One region of the Cytobacillus sp. Bac17 genome, then DNA from elsewhere that is predicted to be linked to it. Evidence: predicted binding sites of a transcription regulator. Region 1 holds the regulator's gene; the other holds the start of a gene.
What was found. Region 1 encodes LexA, which represses DNA repair genes until DNA is damaged. Its sites were predicted from a motif close to CGAACATATGTTCG; they were not measured.
Positions count from the first base shown of each region.

Region 2: a site for LexA is predicted at 4,385-4,398, ahead of uvrB (excinuclease ABC subunit UvrB). Genes of this name have one in related genera too.

Region 1 is NZ_JALJRC010000001.1:385,016-392,913, reverse strand. It holds gene NR125_RS01975 (CBO0543 family protein) at 1-470, shown strand, start outside; gene NR125_RS29575 (CBO0543 family protein) at 467-934, shown strand; gene NR125_RS29870 (hypothetical protein) at 1,072-1,434, opposite strand; gene NR125_RS01970 (DUF4257 domain-containing protein) at 1,760-2,044, opposite strand; gene lexA (transcriptional repressor LexA) at 2,330-2,953, opposite strand; gene yneA (cell division suppressor protein YneA) at 3,109-3,441, shown strand; gene NR125_RS01955 (YneB family resolvase-like protein) at 3,451-4,098, shown strand; gene NR125_RS01950 (DUF896 domain-containing protein) at 4,242-4,475, shown strand; gene tkt (transketolase) at 4,706-6,712, shown strand; gene sirA (sporulation inhibitor of replication protein SirA) at 6,989-7,426, shown strand; gene NR125_RS01935 (YneF family protein) at 7,513-7,728, shown strand; gene NR125_RS01930 (DUF6376 family protein) at 7,863-7,898, shown strand, end outside.
Region 2 is NZ_JALJRC010000004.1:192,380-200,277, reverse strand. It holds gene NR125_RS08955 (methionine ABC transporter ATP-binding protein) at 1-622, shown strand, start outside; gene NR125_RS08950 (methionine ABC transporter permease) at 612-1,262, shown strand; gene NR125_RS08945 (MetQ/NlpA family ABC transporter substrate-binding protein) at 1,281-2,108, shown strand; gene NR125_RS08940 (M20 family metallopeptidase) at 2,136-3,344, shown strand; gene NR125_RS08935 (alpha/beta-type small acid-soluble spore protein) at 3,502-3,777, opposite strand; gene NR125_RS08930 (DUF2198 family protein) at 3,927-4,163, shown strand; gene uvrB (excinuclease ABC subunit UvrB) at 4,558-6,537, shown strand; gene uvrA (excinuclease ABC subunit UvrA) at 6,545-7,898, shown strand, end outside.

The sequences.
Region 1 (7,898 bases):
TAATGGGGGTATTAATACTAAGTATCATGTGTCTCAAGCTGCTAGTACCGGGAGACAAGGTTAGAGAAGCGTGGGTTATCTTTTTATTTCTGCAGGTCATTACATGGCCAGCCGGTTTAATAGCAGTAGAAATGGGTTGGATTGAATATCCGATTCAATTGTACCCTAAGGCAAATTTATATAATAGGACTAGTTTTTCCTTTGAGTTCTTCCTATTCCCGGTAGTCGCCATTATTTTTAGTTTGTATTTTCCAAGGAACAAAAAAGGGTTTGGCTCACTATTGTATTATGTTTTCTTTGCTGGATTTTTTACCTTCTTAGATGCTGTATTAGAATCTAAAACCAAACTGGTTGAGTACCATGAATGGAAATGGTATTGGACACTAGTAACAGTAATGATTGCTCTATATATAAATGATAAATTTTATCGATGGTTTTCTAAAAGATTAATTTTGGTGGACTTAAAATGACCAGAGAAGTCCTGATTTTAGTATGTTCGTGGATTTTATCATTGTACTTGTTATTAAGATATATCCCAACCGAAAGTAAAAGGTTAGCTTGGATAACCTTTATATTTGTTCAATCAATAGCATGGATACATGAATATATACAATTGGTATTTGGATTAGTTGAGTTTCCGTATAGAGAATTTAATAAAGCGACAAATATGAGCTTTTCATTGCATTATATTGTTTATCCCACAATTGCGGTGTTTTTTATACTTTTTTATCCAAAAGAAAAAGGGACAAGAAGAACATTTTTGTACTACTTACTATTTTCAATGGGGATAACAACTTACTCCTATCTTCTCGAAAAATTTAGTTCATTGTATCACTATATTCACTGGAACTGGTTCTTTGGATTAATTACCAACATGATTCTTCTTTATGTTGTAAAGATATATATATTTTGGTTTAAAAAAGGTCTGGTGTAACGAGTTGAAATATCTAGGTTCCCCCCGAGAAATATTAATAGTAAGGATTCTGTGTTAGACGACTAATTTAACCAAGGCAGGGGGCGTAAATTAAGAATAAGAATTAAGAGCTCAGGCGATAAAGGCGTGGCAACAAATCATTTACTTAAAATAAACGCCAGTACAGTGCCCCATATGAAAATCACTAAATAGAATAACCTTTGCAATAGACCGGCGTGCATAGGGATGAAAATTATTAACATATTGAGTGTGACTATGACTAGTAATGTAACTAAACAGTATTGAGTCCAGCGTTTTCCAATTTCTAAAGATTTTGCGTATAGCCAAAGACCGGGCAAAACAGTTATCATGTCAAGTTGAGCTGCTATTGAATGCCAAAATAGATTTATATCTGCTGGTATAAAGCCAGTCACAATATTCCCTAAAGCTAAGATAAGAATAAATATGGTTGCTAGCCGGTTTAGTCCTGTTTTCAAGGGTTTGTGAAAGATATAAAACACCAATGCTGCACTTATATAAAAAAATCCATTGGGCCTTTGCTTATTCCTTTTTTATCTTAGTTTCACTATACTTAATTGCCCATTGGTTCAGCAGAAGGAGCAGTTTTGAAAAAATAGTTAAAGAGGATTTCTAACGGCAAGGATTAGTATTTATGTTTCGTACGCAAGTACATCCCTTGGAGCAACGAACACTACATGAGCAATTACTTTAAAAATTCGAAAACACTCTGTTTGCATGAGCAGGGGGTTTTTACATAGCTAAAATACAAAAACCCCGTTTCTAAGTGAACGAGGTTTTAACTAATTTGTATTTCCCTGCATCTCTCTATTCTTTATGTCTGATCTTTAGGAAATCGAGACATGTCAGCAGTGCATCTCCTCCAAATCCTGCAATTACCGCAAGGAGCACTACCTTTAAGGCAGAGTCAGGATCTGAAGATACGACCAAAAAAACAGCCGCTAAAGCCCCCATGATTACTTCTTCAAAGACCCCCAGATAGATGAATTTTTTTGTCCTTCTGGGTTTGACCATTTTGCCTTCTTTCCGAATATGTCCAACGACACCGACCAGCCCACCAATCAACAAAGCGAAGGTAATGTTCAAAAACATTTTTTCTTCACACTCCTAAAGTCGAGATTTTGGACAAGCGACCTTAGGTTGATTCTCGGTGTATTACCATTATATAGAAAGTGGCTATAAAATAATATGCATAAAAATACCGAATTTTCTGAATAATAAAATAGTCATACATGACTGCAACTTAGTACCAACAGAAAAGGTATCAGTTACTTTCGTATGATTTCACTAATAGCATCAGGTAATAGGAACTGATAACCTTCTTAAAATTGGAAAAAATAAAAAGCAGGCAGTGGCTGCCTGCTTTTTATCATTCTATTAATGCATATGGCGGTATACACCTATAACTTTGCCAAGGATGGAAACATTTCGAAGGATGATAGGTTCCATTGTAGAGTTTTCCGGCTGAAGCCGGATATAGTCTTTTTCTTTAAAGAATCTTTTGACAGTTGCTTCATCTTCCTCTGTCATGGCAACCACGATATCTCCATTATTAGCAGTGCTCTGCTGTTTGACGATGACATAGTCGCCATCAAGGATTCCGGCTTCAATCATACTTTCCCCCATGATTTCAAGCATGAATACATGCTCATCAGCTGGTGCCATTCTTTCTGGAAGAGGGAAGTATTCTTCAACATTTTCAATGGCTGTTATCGGCTGCCCTGCAGTTACTTTACCGACGATCGGAACATTGACTGCACTGACCTTAGGGATGTGAGAAGACTCGTCCAGATCTAAAATTTCAATGGCGCGCGGTTTAGTAGGATCTCTGCGGATCAGCCCTTTGCTTTCAAGACGGGCGAGATGGCCGTGAACTGTTGAGCTTGAAGCCAGGCCGACTGCTTCCCCGATCTCCCTTACAGAAGGCGGATAGCCTCTCAATTTAACTTCCTCTTTAATAAACTCTAATATATCTTGCTGCCTTTTTGATAATTTCACCATCTTTACGCACCTCGTATGTTTTTGTTGTCTCAATTATAGCATCAATTACCATATGATACAAACATAAGTTCGAATTTTTATTGACACAAAACAAATGTTCGGTCTATAATAAAAACATCAAATGCGAACATACATTCTTTTAGAGGTGGTATATCATGCTGAAAAAATTGTGGAAATCATATTCTTATGCTATTATTCTCTTCGTTTTAAGCCTGACAGCATCGTTTATTATGCTCATTCAGATAGAGACACCTGATACGGAAAAGTTTGTGAAAGTCACTGTTGCAGAAGGTGACTCTTTATGGGAAATTGCTGAGAGTTTTTCGGCTGAACATTCGCTGTCTACAGATCAATTTATTAATTGGGTCGAACAAAATAATGAGATAGCGGCAGGCAGGATTTTTCCGGGCGATGAAATTGTTATTCCAGTAAAAGCACTGGATGACGAGCCTTATAAAGAGCTTGCCAGTTCAGACTTTTATGAATAAGGAGAAGTTATGAAAGCAATTATTTACTGCAGGGTTAGTACAACAAAGGATACTCAGGAAACGTCCCTTTCAAGACAGGAAGAAGAGCTGGTGAATCTGGCGAAAAAGCATGATTTTGAAGTAGTCAAGGTGATACGCGAACAGGCCAGTGGATATGACCTTGAAAGAGACGGTATATTGGAGCTTTTAGACTTAATTAAAGAAAAGGATATCAAGGTTGTCCTCATTCAGGATGAAACCAGGCTGGGGCGGGGTAATGCAAAGATAGCGATACTCCATTGCATCCTAAAGGAAGAAGTTCAGCTGTACAGCATTTCGAATAACGGCCAGCTCGAGCTTTCGGAATCAGATTCGATGGTGCTGAACATTGTTGGGATGGTAGAAGAATATCAGAGAAAGCTTCATAACATCAAAATTAGACGCGGCATGCAGCGGGCTGTTGATAAGGGATACCGCCCCGAGAAGAACTTAAGCAATCAGGGAACAAATGGCGGCAGAGAAAGAATAGAGGTGCCGATAGAGGAAATTGTCCGGCTAAGGAAAAACGAGTTAACATTTGCAGAGATTGCTGCAACACTCAGAGGCTTTGGCTATAATATCTCAAAAGCAACAGTCCACAGAAGGTATAAAGAGTATATGGAATCACTTGTTGAATAGAGCACTTTTCTTGTCAAAAGTGTTCTTTTTTAGTATGATGGCAGTTGAGTTTCAGTATTGTTCCATATCTGAAGCTATTGTATAATAAAAACTTCTATCAGAATATCCAAAGGTAAACTTTTGATATAAAGGAGCTTTAATATATGCTGCCAAAACAAAAACTTGCCCGAATTAATGAACTGGCAAAGAAGGCAAAGGAATCAGGTTTAACAGAAGCAGAAGCAAAAGAACAGACTTCTCTCCGCAAAGAGTATTTGGAGACTTTTCGCTCTGGCATGCTGAACACGCTTAAAGGTGTTACAATCGTTGACCCGAAAGGAAATGACGTAACTCCGAAAAAGCTAAAAGACTTCCAAAATAAAAACCGCCTTCACTAATATTATAATTGCAAGGGATACACAATGCTGTATTCCTTCTTTTAATAGAAAGCGGAGATGACTTCTATTACCGGCTATCTCCGCTTTTTTTACATACGCCGGGTCTTTTTGTGTCAATATAGTAACAAACCGGCTTTTTTGTCCTTTTCCTGACCCTATTGGTTGTGAAAAAAAAGGACACCCGATAATATTAAAAGAGTAAAGAATTACTACTCGAAAGGATGTATTGAATGTTTAATCACACAGATGAACTATCCATCAGTTCCATTCGTACTTTATCAATCGACGCCATTGAAAAGGCGAATTCCGGCCATCCGGGGATGCCGATGGGTGCAGCGCCAATGGCTTATACGCTTTGGACACGCTTCATGAACCATAACCCGAAAAATCCTGAATGGTTCAACCGTGACCGTTTCGTCCTTTCTGCTGGACATGGCTCCATGCTTTTATACAGCCTTCTTCATCTTTCTGGCTATGATGTTTCCATGAATGACATTAAAGAGTTCAGACAGTGGGGAAGCAAGACGCCAGGTCACCCTGAATATGGCCATACTCCAGGTGTTGACGCAACAACAGGCCCATTAGGTCAAGGTATTGCAATGGCTGTTGGTATGGCAATGGCTGAACGCCACCTGGCTGCAACATACAACAAAGACAACTTCAATGTTGTTGACCACTATACATACAGCATCTGCGGTGACGGAGACCTTATGGAAGGCGTTTCGGCTGAAGCTGCTTCCCTTGCTGGCCACTTAAAGCTTGGAAGACTGGTTGTTCTATATGATTCAAATGATATCTCACTTGATGGTGACCTTGATAAGTCTTTCTCTGAAAGTGTTGAACAGCGATTCAAGTCATACGGCTGGCAGTATATCCGCGTAGAAGACGGCAATGATCTTCACGAAATTGCAAAAGCAATTGAGGAAGCGAAGCAGGATGAAAACCGACCAACAATGATTGAGGTTAAAACAGTCATTGGCTACGGTTCTCCAAACAAATCAGGTAAATCTGATGTTCACGGCGCTCCACTGGGTGCTGATGAATTGAAATTAACGAAAGAAGCCTATAAGTGGACTTTCGAAGAGGATTTCCATGTTCCTCAGGAAGTATATGATCACTTCAAGCAGCAGGTTGTAGAAAGCGGCTCTAAGAAGCAGCAGGAATGGGAAGACCTTTTTGCACAGTATAAAGAAGCGCATCCTGAGTTAGGAAAACAGCTGGAGCAGGCAATCAATGGCGAGCTTTCAGAAGGCTGGGATAAAGACATCCCTGTTTATGAAGAAGGAAAGAGCCTTGCAAGCCGTGCTTCTTCCGGAGAAGTGCTAAATGCAATCGCACAAAACCTGCCTTCCTTCTTTGGCGGTTCTGCAGACCTTGCAGGCTCCAACAAAACAATGATTAAAGGTACAGGCGACTTTACAGCTGAGTCATTTGACGGCCGCAACATCTGGTTTGGTGTACGTGAATTTGCAATGGGTGCTGCACTTAATGGTATGGCCCTTCACGGCGGATTAAAAGTATTCGGCGGAACATTCTTCGTGTTCTCTGATTACTTGCGCCCGGCAATCCGTCTGGCTGCACTTATGAACCTGCCTGTTACGTATGTATTCACACATGACAGTATCGCTGTAGGTGAAGACGGACCTACACATGAGCCTGTAGAACAGCTTGCTGCATTGCGTGCAATGCCAAACCTATCTGTTGTCCGCCCTGCTGACGGAAATGAAACAGCAGCTGCATGGAAAACAGCAATTGAATCAACAAACAAGCCAACTGCATTAGTATTGACCCGTCAAAACCTTCCTACATTAAAAGGAACGGATTCAGCGGCATACGAAGGAGTACAAAAAGGTGCTTATGTTGTTTCACCAGCTTCCAACAGCAACGCGGATGTATTATTGCTTGCTGCTGGATCTGAGGTTAGCCTGGCTGTTGAAGCACAAAAAGCGCTTGAAGGCGAAGGCATCCATGCATCTGTAGTGAGCATGCCTGCTTGGGACCGCTTCGAAGCTCAATCAAAAGAGTACAAAGAAAGCGTAATTCCTAAGACAGTCAAGAAGCGTCTTGCCATTGAAATGGGATCTTCACTTGGATGGCACCGCTATGCAGGAGACGAAGGCGATGTTCTTGCAATCGATACCTTCGGCGCATCTGCACCAGGTGAGAAGATCATGGAAGAATACGGATTCACAGTTGAAAACGTTGTGGCACGCGTAAAAGCATTGCTGCAGGGATAATATTTACCGGAAAGGGAGAGCTGAGAGGCTCTTCCTTTTTTGTGAGATAGGTTTATATTAAAAAAAACAGGATTATATTTCAGTAAAACCGGGAAAATGACGAAGTAAATATTTTGAGCAGCTATTATAGCAGTTCTCCCAGCAAGAATCCTCATAATCAACTGAATTCTTTGTTTTCGACAAAATTAGTGAAAGTTTTTAACATCTTCAGACACATTCCTTATTTTTGGTTGCTTATAATTGAAAGAAATGGATTGTCCCGGAAGGAGGGGCCAGATGAGAGCTTATCAATTGTATTTAATAGAAGATGAATTTGCGGCCCATTATTTTGGCAGAGAGCGGATGTTTTTTCAGTTGTTTGAAGAGTATGAGCATTCGTCAGGTGAAATGAAGTCTATTCTATCGAAGCAAATTGATTTTGTGACTAAGCCAATCCCGGGTTTGAAAGTGCATCAATACATCCATCAGCAGCTGCAGCGAAAAAAGGACTTTATAATAGAAAAAAGTGCATACTATATAGAGATGAGCAAAAGAAGCAGGGCGAAGCTTGAAGTATTTGAACGGAGCCTGGTTTTAGAAGCGGCCGGCAGCTATGAGGCAGAGACGGTATTTTTCGAAGTACTGCGAAAAAGCGAGTCCTCCTTCCTGGCTGTTGACCTCAAGCATAAGCGCTATGGGTGGCTAAAACCGATAAAAGAGAGAAAATTCGTCTAAAATATGAGAAAAAATGAAGCAAATATTGTATAATAACCTTTGGTCTAGTACACTGTATGATAGACAACATGAAGGAGGAAGTTAGTATGGGTATGTACATTCTAGTTGGTGTACTGGCGCTTCTTGCCGGTGTAGCACTAGGATTTTTCATTGCTCGAAAATATATGATGAGCTACCTGGAGAAAAATCCGCCAATTAATGAACAAATGCTTAAAATGATGATGATGCAAATGGGCATGAAGCCATCTCAGAAGAAGATCAACCAAATGATGAATGCCATGAACAAGCAGACTGGCAAGTAATCAGGGACAAGCATCCCATCTGAAACCACTTTTCTGTTACAATACAAGGAAGGTGGTTTTTTTATTTCCAAAATGAAACCTTCTTTGAAACAGACCGTATTTATACTATGACAAATCATGAAAGGAACGAGCAAATGAAAAAAGTAATTCTTATAGGGCTCCTTACCGTT
Region 2 (7,898 bases), on a different contig from region 1:
TCCCGATCAGCTGTCAGGCGGGCAAAAGCAGCGGATCGGAATTGCCAGGGCGCTGGCGACCCAGCCTTCCATTCTATTATGTGATGAAGCAACTTCAGCGCTGGATCCGCAGACAACCAGCTCTATCCTGCAGCTGCTGAAAAAAATAAATAAAGAATACAACATTACTATACTGATCATTACCCATGAAATGTCTGTAATCAGAGAGATCTGTGATCGTGTCGCTGTAATAGAGGCAGGAAAAATTATCGAAGAAGGAACCGTCTTCAATGTCTTTTCATCACCAAAGACGCAAACAGCGAAAAACTTTGTCAGCACTGTCATGAATGATCAAATACCTGACTCCATTAAAGAAGTGATTGAAAAACAGCAAGGGCTTCAAAAGGTATTTAGAATCAACTTTGTTGGAAATTCTGCCGGGCAGCCGCTCCTCTCGCAGGTTGCCAAAAAGTTTAATATCGACTTCAACGTCCTGTTTGGAAATATTACTGAACTTCAGGGAACACCGTTTGGCAACCTGATTGTCGAATTCCAGGGTCCGGACAGTGAAATCAGACGTGCTATTCAGTACATCAGCCAGGAAAAAGTTTCAATAAAGGAAGTGACAACACGTGCTAGTTAATCAGGAAAAAATCATCGAAGCCTTAATCGAAACGATTCAAATGGTGGCATTCTCATTGCTGTTTTCAGCTGTTATCGGACTGCCGCTTGGTATATTGCTTGTCGTAACAAGGAAAGGGCATCTGCTGGAAAACCTCGTTGTTTTTAATATCATAAACAGCATTATTAATATTTTCAGATCAGTTCCCTTCATCATTTTAATGGTGGCCATTATCCCCATTACCAGGCTGATTGTCGGAACATCAATAGGTACGGCTGCAGCCGTAGTGCCGCTAGTCTTTTATGCCGGGCCATATATTGCAAGATTAATAGAAAACTCATTGCTTGAGGTAGATCCGGGAGTCATAGAAGCTGCAGAAGCAATGGGAGCAACACCAGGCCAGATAATATTAAAATTCCTGATTCCGGAAGCACTTAGTTCGCTGGTATTAGGCTTTACAATTGCAACAATCGGATTGGTCGGAGCATCAGCCATGGCTGGGGCAGTCGGAGGCGGCGGGCTTGGTGACCTCGCCATTACCTACGGCTACCAGCGATTCGATACAACAGTCATGCTGATTACCGTTGCGATCTTAGTTGTCATGGTTCAGGGCCTGCAGTCATTCGGAAATATCTTATCCAAAAAAATCAGAAGAAGATAAATAAGGAGGAAATACATCATGAAAAAACTATTCTTAACATTCATTATTTTAGCATTGGGTGTGTTCACTGCAGCATGCTCAAGCACAACTGGAGGAGAAGAAACAAAGAAGATTAAATTAGGTGTAAGCGGTTCTGATACACGCATCTGGGACTTTATTGCAGAAAAGGCTGAAAAGGAAGGCATTGAAATTGAAGTTGTGACATTCTCTGACTATGTGCAGCCCAATGTTGCCCTTGCAGAAGGCGATCTTGATGTGAATGCATTCCAAACAGTCGCTTATTTTGACACTTTTATTAAAGAGCATAATATGGATCTTACCCCAATAGCGACAACTGTTTTAGCACCAATGGGGCTTTATTCTGAAAAAGTAAAATCGGCAGAAGACATTCCGGAAGGCGGCAAAATTGCCATTCCAAATGATGCTTCAAATGGCGGAAGAGCCCTTCTTTTACTGGAGGAAGCCGGCCTGATTAAATTATCCGAGGACTATGACGGAAACCTGGACTTGAATAAAATCGTTGAAAATCCGAAGAACCTTGAATTTGTAGAAATGGTATCAGCGCAGACACCGCGTGCACTTCCGGATGTCTCTGCTTCTGTAATCAATAACGGAATTGCCGTAGATGCAGGCTTTAACCCAACTAAGGATTCAATTTTTATTGAAAGTGAAACTGCTACTCCATACGTAAATATCATTGCTGTCCGAACAGAAGACAAGGATAACAAAACGCTTAAGAGAATTGCTGAACTTTACCAGGAAGATGATGTAGCTGATTTCATTACGAAGGAATATGACGGAAGCATGATCCCGACTTTTATTCCTTTAAGTGATATTGGCTGGTAAAAAATTATTTATAAAGGAGGAACAATGATGGCGGCACCTGTAAAAGCACTATCTGAACTGAAAGAAGCAATCAAGAAAAATGTTGAGGGAAATAAAGAACTTTATCTTTCCGCAAGCCACCAGATCCATGCGACCCCGGAAATAGGAAATGAGGAGTTTTTTGCCTCTGGCTTGCTTTCAGGCATCCTTGAGAAGGAAGGTTTTGAAGTTGAGCGGGCAGTGGCCGGGCATGAAACAGCTTTCCTTGCCCGGAAAAAATCCGATAAACCAGGGCCGTCTATTGCATTCCTTGCAGAATATGATGCCCTTCCCGGGCTGGGTCATGGATGCGGCCACAATATCATTGGCACAACAAGTGTGGCAGCAGCCATTGCATTGAGCAAGGTTATTGATGAGACCGGAGGAGAGGCAGTAGTATTTGGAACCCCGGCAGAAGAAGGCGGGCCAAATGGAAGTGCAAAAGGCAGCTTTGTGAAGCATGGCTTACTTGAAGGCATTGACGCTGCCCTAATGGTTCATCCATCAAACCATAGCCGCCTGACCAGTTCATCACTGGCAGTTGATCCGCTTGACTTCGAGTTTATCGGTAAGCCTGCCCATGCGGCAGCTTCACCGGAGGAAGGAATCAATGCCCTTGATGCAGTTATTCAGCTATTTAACGGAATTAATGCCCTTCGTCAGCAATTAAAGGATGATGTACGAATCCATGGCATTATTACTCATGGCGGGTATGCTCCAAATATTATCCCTGAGTATGCAAAAGCCAGATTCTTCATCCGTGCTACAACCAGAACCAGTCTTAATGAGGTAACACGGAAGGTTAAAGCTGTCGCTGAAGGCGCCGCATTGGCAACCGGAGCAAAGCTCAATGTTATTGCTTTTCAAAATGAAGTTGATAACCTGCTGTTAAACAAGACATATGACCAAGTGTTTAAAGAAGTGATTGAAGACTTGGGAGAAACGGTCGTTGAAGGGGACAGAGATGGAATCGGCTCGACGGATGCAGGCAACATCAGCCAAGTGGTGCCAACCATTCATCCTTATATTAAAATTGGTGCAGATGATCTTGTTGCCCATACAGTTCCGTTTCGTGAGGCTGCAGCATCTGTAAAAGGAGACGAAGCACTGATAACCGGGGCAAAAGGGCTCGCACTCACTGCCTTCCAGCTGGTAACAGACCAGGAGCTGCTTAAATCCATTAAACAGGAATTTCTAGAGCGGAAAGCCGCTGAATAAGAACAAAAGCTATCCTCTTTGCGGGATAGCTTTTTCTTATTCTAGTGAGTCTTTTCCTCAATTTGGAGGTTTCTTTCCTTAATTTGCTGAATATTTTCCGTAAATTAAGTCCGCGTTTCCCCAATTTTCTCATTCTTTTCCCGAAGTTCACGATTACCTACTGTTCCTTCATCCGTTCCTGTGCCATCCGAATAAGCTCCTTCACCATACTTCCGCCAATCTTCCCGCCCACTGTTCCTGCCTGTTTGGATGTAAGACGGCCGTTATATCCCGGCTTCAATGGCACACCGGCCTCCTCGGCAATTTCATATTTCACGACATCGGGATTTTCATTGTCAACATGGTATCCCTGGTTTGCCATTACCTGATTTTTAAGCTGGTCTAATGCCGCTCTTGATTCCGGCACAAGCGGGCGTCTTTTTCTTCTTGCCATGATGCATTCCTCCATAATAAGTACTTTTTCTTATTATGTGATAGAACATAGGGAATAACACTGAAAAAACTTGTACATCTTCTTATGAAAAGATATTCTAATGTTAGAAACCCTGAATCATTGTGAATAAACAAAAGAAGGTGTTTTGGTTGGCATTAAAATACTTGTCAGCTCTGCTGCTGCCCGGCTTGCTGGTTTTGCTCTTTACGAGAGTAAGCTATAATCGTGTGATTGGGCTTGTATTGACGGTGGGACTGATTGCTGCTTCTGTCTATAAAGGGTATACAAATTCATTTGCCTTGATTGTTATAGACGCACTTTCATTGACTGTCGGGTTTTGGTACGCTCAAAAACTGAAGCCCAAAACAAAGCCAAGTGCGGAATAATTTTTGCGGAACCTGTCGATCAAACGTATCGACAGGTTTTTTGTAAAATGAAATTTCAGCTGTATTTTTGCTCGCATAAAATCAGCTATTAATCAATATCAATCAAACGATTGATTTAATTTCAGGAGGTTAATCAAACGTTTGATTAACCTTGCTTCGACACCACCCTCAAGAATTCGGCATATTTCCCAAGCAATATTTACCCGGCAAAAATAAAAAAACGAATATCCGTTCGCATATTGTTGGTTTGTTTTAGGCTCTTTGTGGTAGAATGATGATATGAGTTTTGAGTAAAAAACTGACAAATCAGCCATGCATCCCGGATCTTAAATTCTTTCAATGCTGGTTTGTGATTAATATATAGATAAAAGTAATTTGAACGGGAGGCTTATAGGTGAAGGATCAATTTGAATTAGTCTCAAAATATTCCCCTCAGGGCGATCAGCCTGGGGCAATCAAAAAAATTGTGGAGGGAATTAATTCCGGCAAGAAGCACCAGACGCTTTTGGGTGCAACAGGAACGGGAAAAACCTTCACAGTTTCAAATGTTATACAAGAGGTTAACAAGCCGACGCTAGTCATTGCGCATAATAAGACACTTGCAGGGCAGTTATACAGTGAATTTAAGGACTTTTTTCCAAACAATGCTGTTGAGTATTTTGTCAGCTATTATGACTACTATCAGCCGGAGGCATATGTGCCTTCTACAGATACCTTTATTGAAAAAGATGCAAGCATCAATGATGAAATTGATAAGCTCCGCCACTCGGCGACTTCTTCATTATTTGAGCGCAAAGATGTCATTATAATTGCCAGTGTGTCTTGTATATATGGTTTGGGTTCTCCTGAAGAATACAGTGAAATGGTGCTATCCCTCAGAACCGGCATGGAGATTGAGAGGAACCAGCTTCTTCACAGGCTCGTTGACATTCAGTATGAACGCAATGATATCGACTTCCAGCGCGGCACCTTCCGTGTACGCGGGGATGTAGTAGAGATTTTCCCGGCATCACGGGATGAGCATTGTATCCGTGTAGAGTTTTTCGGGGATGAGATAGACCGGATCCGTGAAGTAGATGCCCTCACCGGAGAAATTATGGGTGAACGTGAGCACGTTGCGATCTTCCCGGCATCCCACTTCGTAACGCGTGAAGAAAAAATGCGGATCGCCGTCCAGAACATTGAAAAAGAACTGGAAGAGCGCCTTGCTGAATTAAGAGAAAACGATAAGCTGCTTGAAGCCCAGCGCCTCGAGCAGCGGACCCGCTATGACCTTGAGATGATGAGGGAGATGGGTTTTTGTTCCGGCATAGAAAACTACTCCCGCCACCTTACATTAAGGCCGCCTGGTTCAACACCGTATACCCTTCTGGATTATTTTCCGGAAGACTTTCTAATTGTGATTGATGAGTCGCACGTAACTCTGCCGCAAATCCGCGGTATGTTCAATGGTGACCAGGCAAGAAAATCCGTGCTTGTGGACCATGGTTTCCGTTTGCCTTCAGCCATGGATAACAGGCCGCTTACGTTTACCGAGTTCGAAAAGCATGTGAAACAGGCTGTCTTTGTTTCTGCAACACCTGGCCCTTATGAGCTTGAGCATACACCGGAAATGATTGAGCAAATTATCCGCCCAACCGGTTTGCTTGATCCTACTATTGATGTCCGTCCAATCGAAGGGCAAATTGATGACCTAATCGGTGAAATCCAGGATCGCATTCAGAAAAATGAACGTGTGCTTGTCACTACATTAACAAAGAAAATGTCTGAGGACTTGACAGACTACTTAAAAGAAATCGGCATTAAAGTGCAGTATCTGCACTCAGAGGTAAAAACGCTTGAGCGGATTGAGATTATCAGAGAGCTTCGTCTAGGTAAATACGATGTGTTAGTCGGAATCAACCTTCTAAGGGAAGGACTTGATATACCGGAAGTGTCTCTCGTTACTATACTTGATGCTGATAAGGAAGGTTTCCTCCGTTCGGAACGTTCACTCATCCAGACGATTGGACGTGCAGCGCGTAATGCGAATGGCCATGTCATTATGTACGCAGACCGGATCACTGACAGCATGGAAAAAGCCATCAGTGAAACAAAGCGCCGCCGGTCCATTCAGGAAGAGTACAATAAGAAGCATGGCATCACGCCAATGACTATACAGAAGGATATACGCGATTCAATCCGTGCAACACATGCGGCAGAAGAGCAGGAAGAATACCAGCCGTCAGCAAAGCTCGGCAAGCTGAACAAGAAAGAGCGCGAGAAGCTGATCGGCGATATGGAAAAAGAAATGAAGGAAGCGGCCAAATCCCTGAATTTCGAAAGGGCTGCCGAGCTTCGTGATCTAATATTAGAGCTGAAAGCGGAAGGATGACGTAAAAATGGCGATGGATAAACTGATTGTAAAGGGTGCCAGAGCCCATAATCTGAAAAATATAGATGTCACCATTCCGAGAGATAAGCTTGTCGTCCTGACAGGACTTTCAGGTTCAGGAAAGTCCTCACTGGCATTTGATACGATTTATGCAGAAGGGCAGCGCCGCTATGTGGAGTCATTATCTGCTTATGCCCGGCAATTCCTCGGCCAGATGGATAAGCCTGACGTGGATGCGATCGAAGGTCTGTCTCCTGCCATTTCAATTGACCAAAAGACGACAAGCAGAAATCCTCGTTCCACAGTGGGAACGGTGACAGAAATTTATGATTATCTGCGATTATTATTTGCAAGGGTGGGGCGTCCAACCTGTCCGATTCACAATATTGAAATCTCCTCACAGACCATAGAGCAAATGGTTGACCGGATTATGGAGTACCCTGAAAGAACAAAACTCCAGGTTATGGCTCCGCTTGTATCCGGCCGAAAAGGGACACATGTAAAAGTGTTTGAAGATGTCAAAAAGCAGGGGTTTGTCCGTGTCCGTGTCGATGGAGAAATGATGGATCTCGGTGATGAGATTGAGCTGGAAAAAAATAAAAAGCACTCTATAGAAGTAGTAATCGACCGGATTGTCGTAAAAGAAGGCGTAGCACCAAGGCTTGCAGATTCATTGGAAACCGCGTTGAATCTGGGCAATGGCAAGGTGCTTGTGGATGTAATCGGGGAAGAAGAACTGCTGTTCAGCGAGAACCACGCATGCCCTCAATGCGGGTTTTCAATCGGCGAACTTGAGCCAAGAATGTTCTCTTTTAATAGTCCGTTTGGTGCCTGTACGGAATGTGACGGATTGGGCTCAAAGCTGGAGGTAGATATTGATCTGGTCATACCCAATAAGGATCTTTCATTAAAGCAAAATGCTATTGCCCCATGGGAACCGACCAGCTCTCAATATTATCCTCAGCTGCTGGAGGCAGTATGCAATCATTATGGAATTGATATGGACGTTCCGGTTAAGGATATTCCTGAACACTTGCTTGAAAAAGTTTTATACGGATCCGCCAAGGACAGCATTTATTTCCGATATGAAAACGATTTTGGCCAGGTGCGGGAGAATTATATCCATTTTGAAGGTGTCATCCGCAATGTGGAGCGCCGCTATAAAGAAACAAGTTCTGATTATATCCGGGAGCAAATGGAAAAATACATGGCCCAGCATCCATGTCCTTCCTGTAAAGGCTACCGTCTGAAGCCGGAAACGCTTGCGGTGCTTGTATCAGGAAAGCATATCGGCCATGTGACAGAATATTCGATTGAGGAAGCATTCAGCTTCTTTGAGAATCTGACACTGTCTGAAAAAG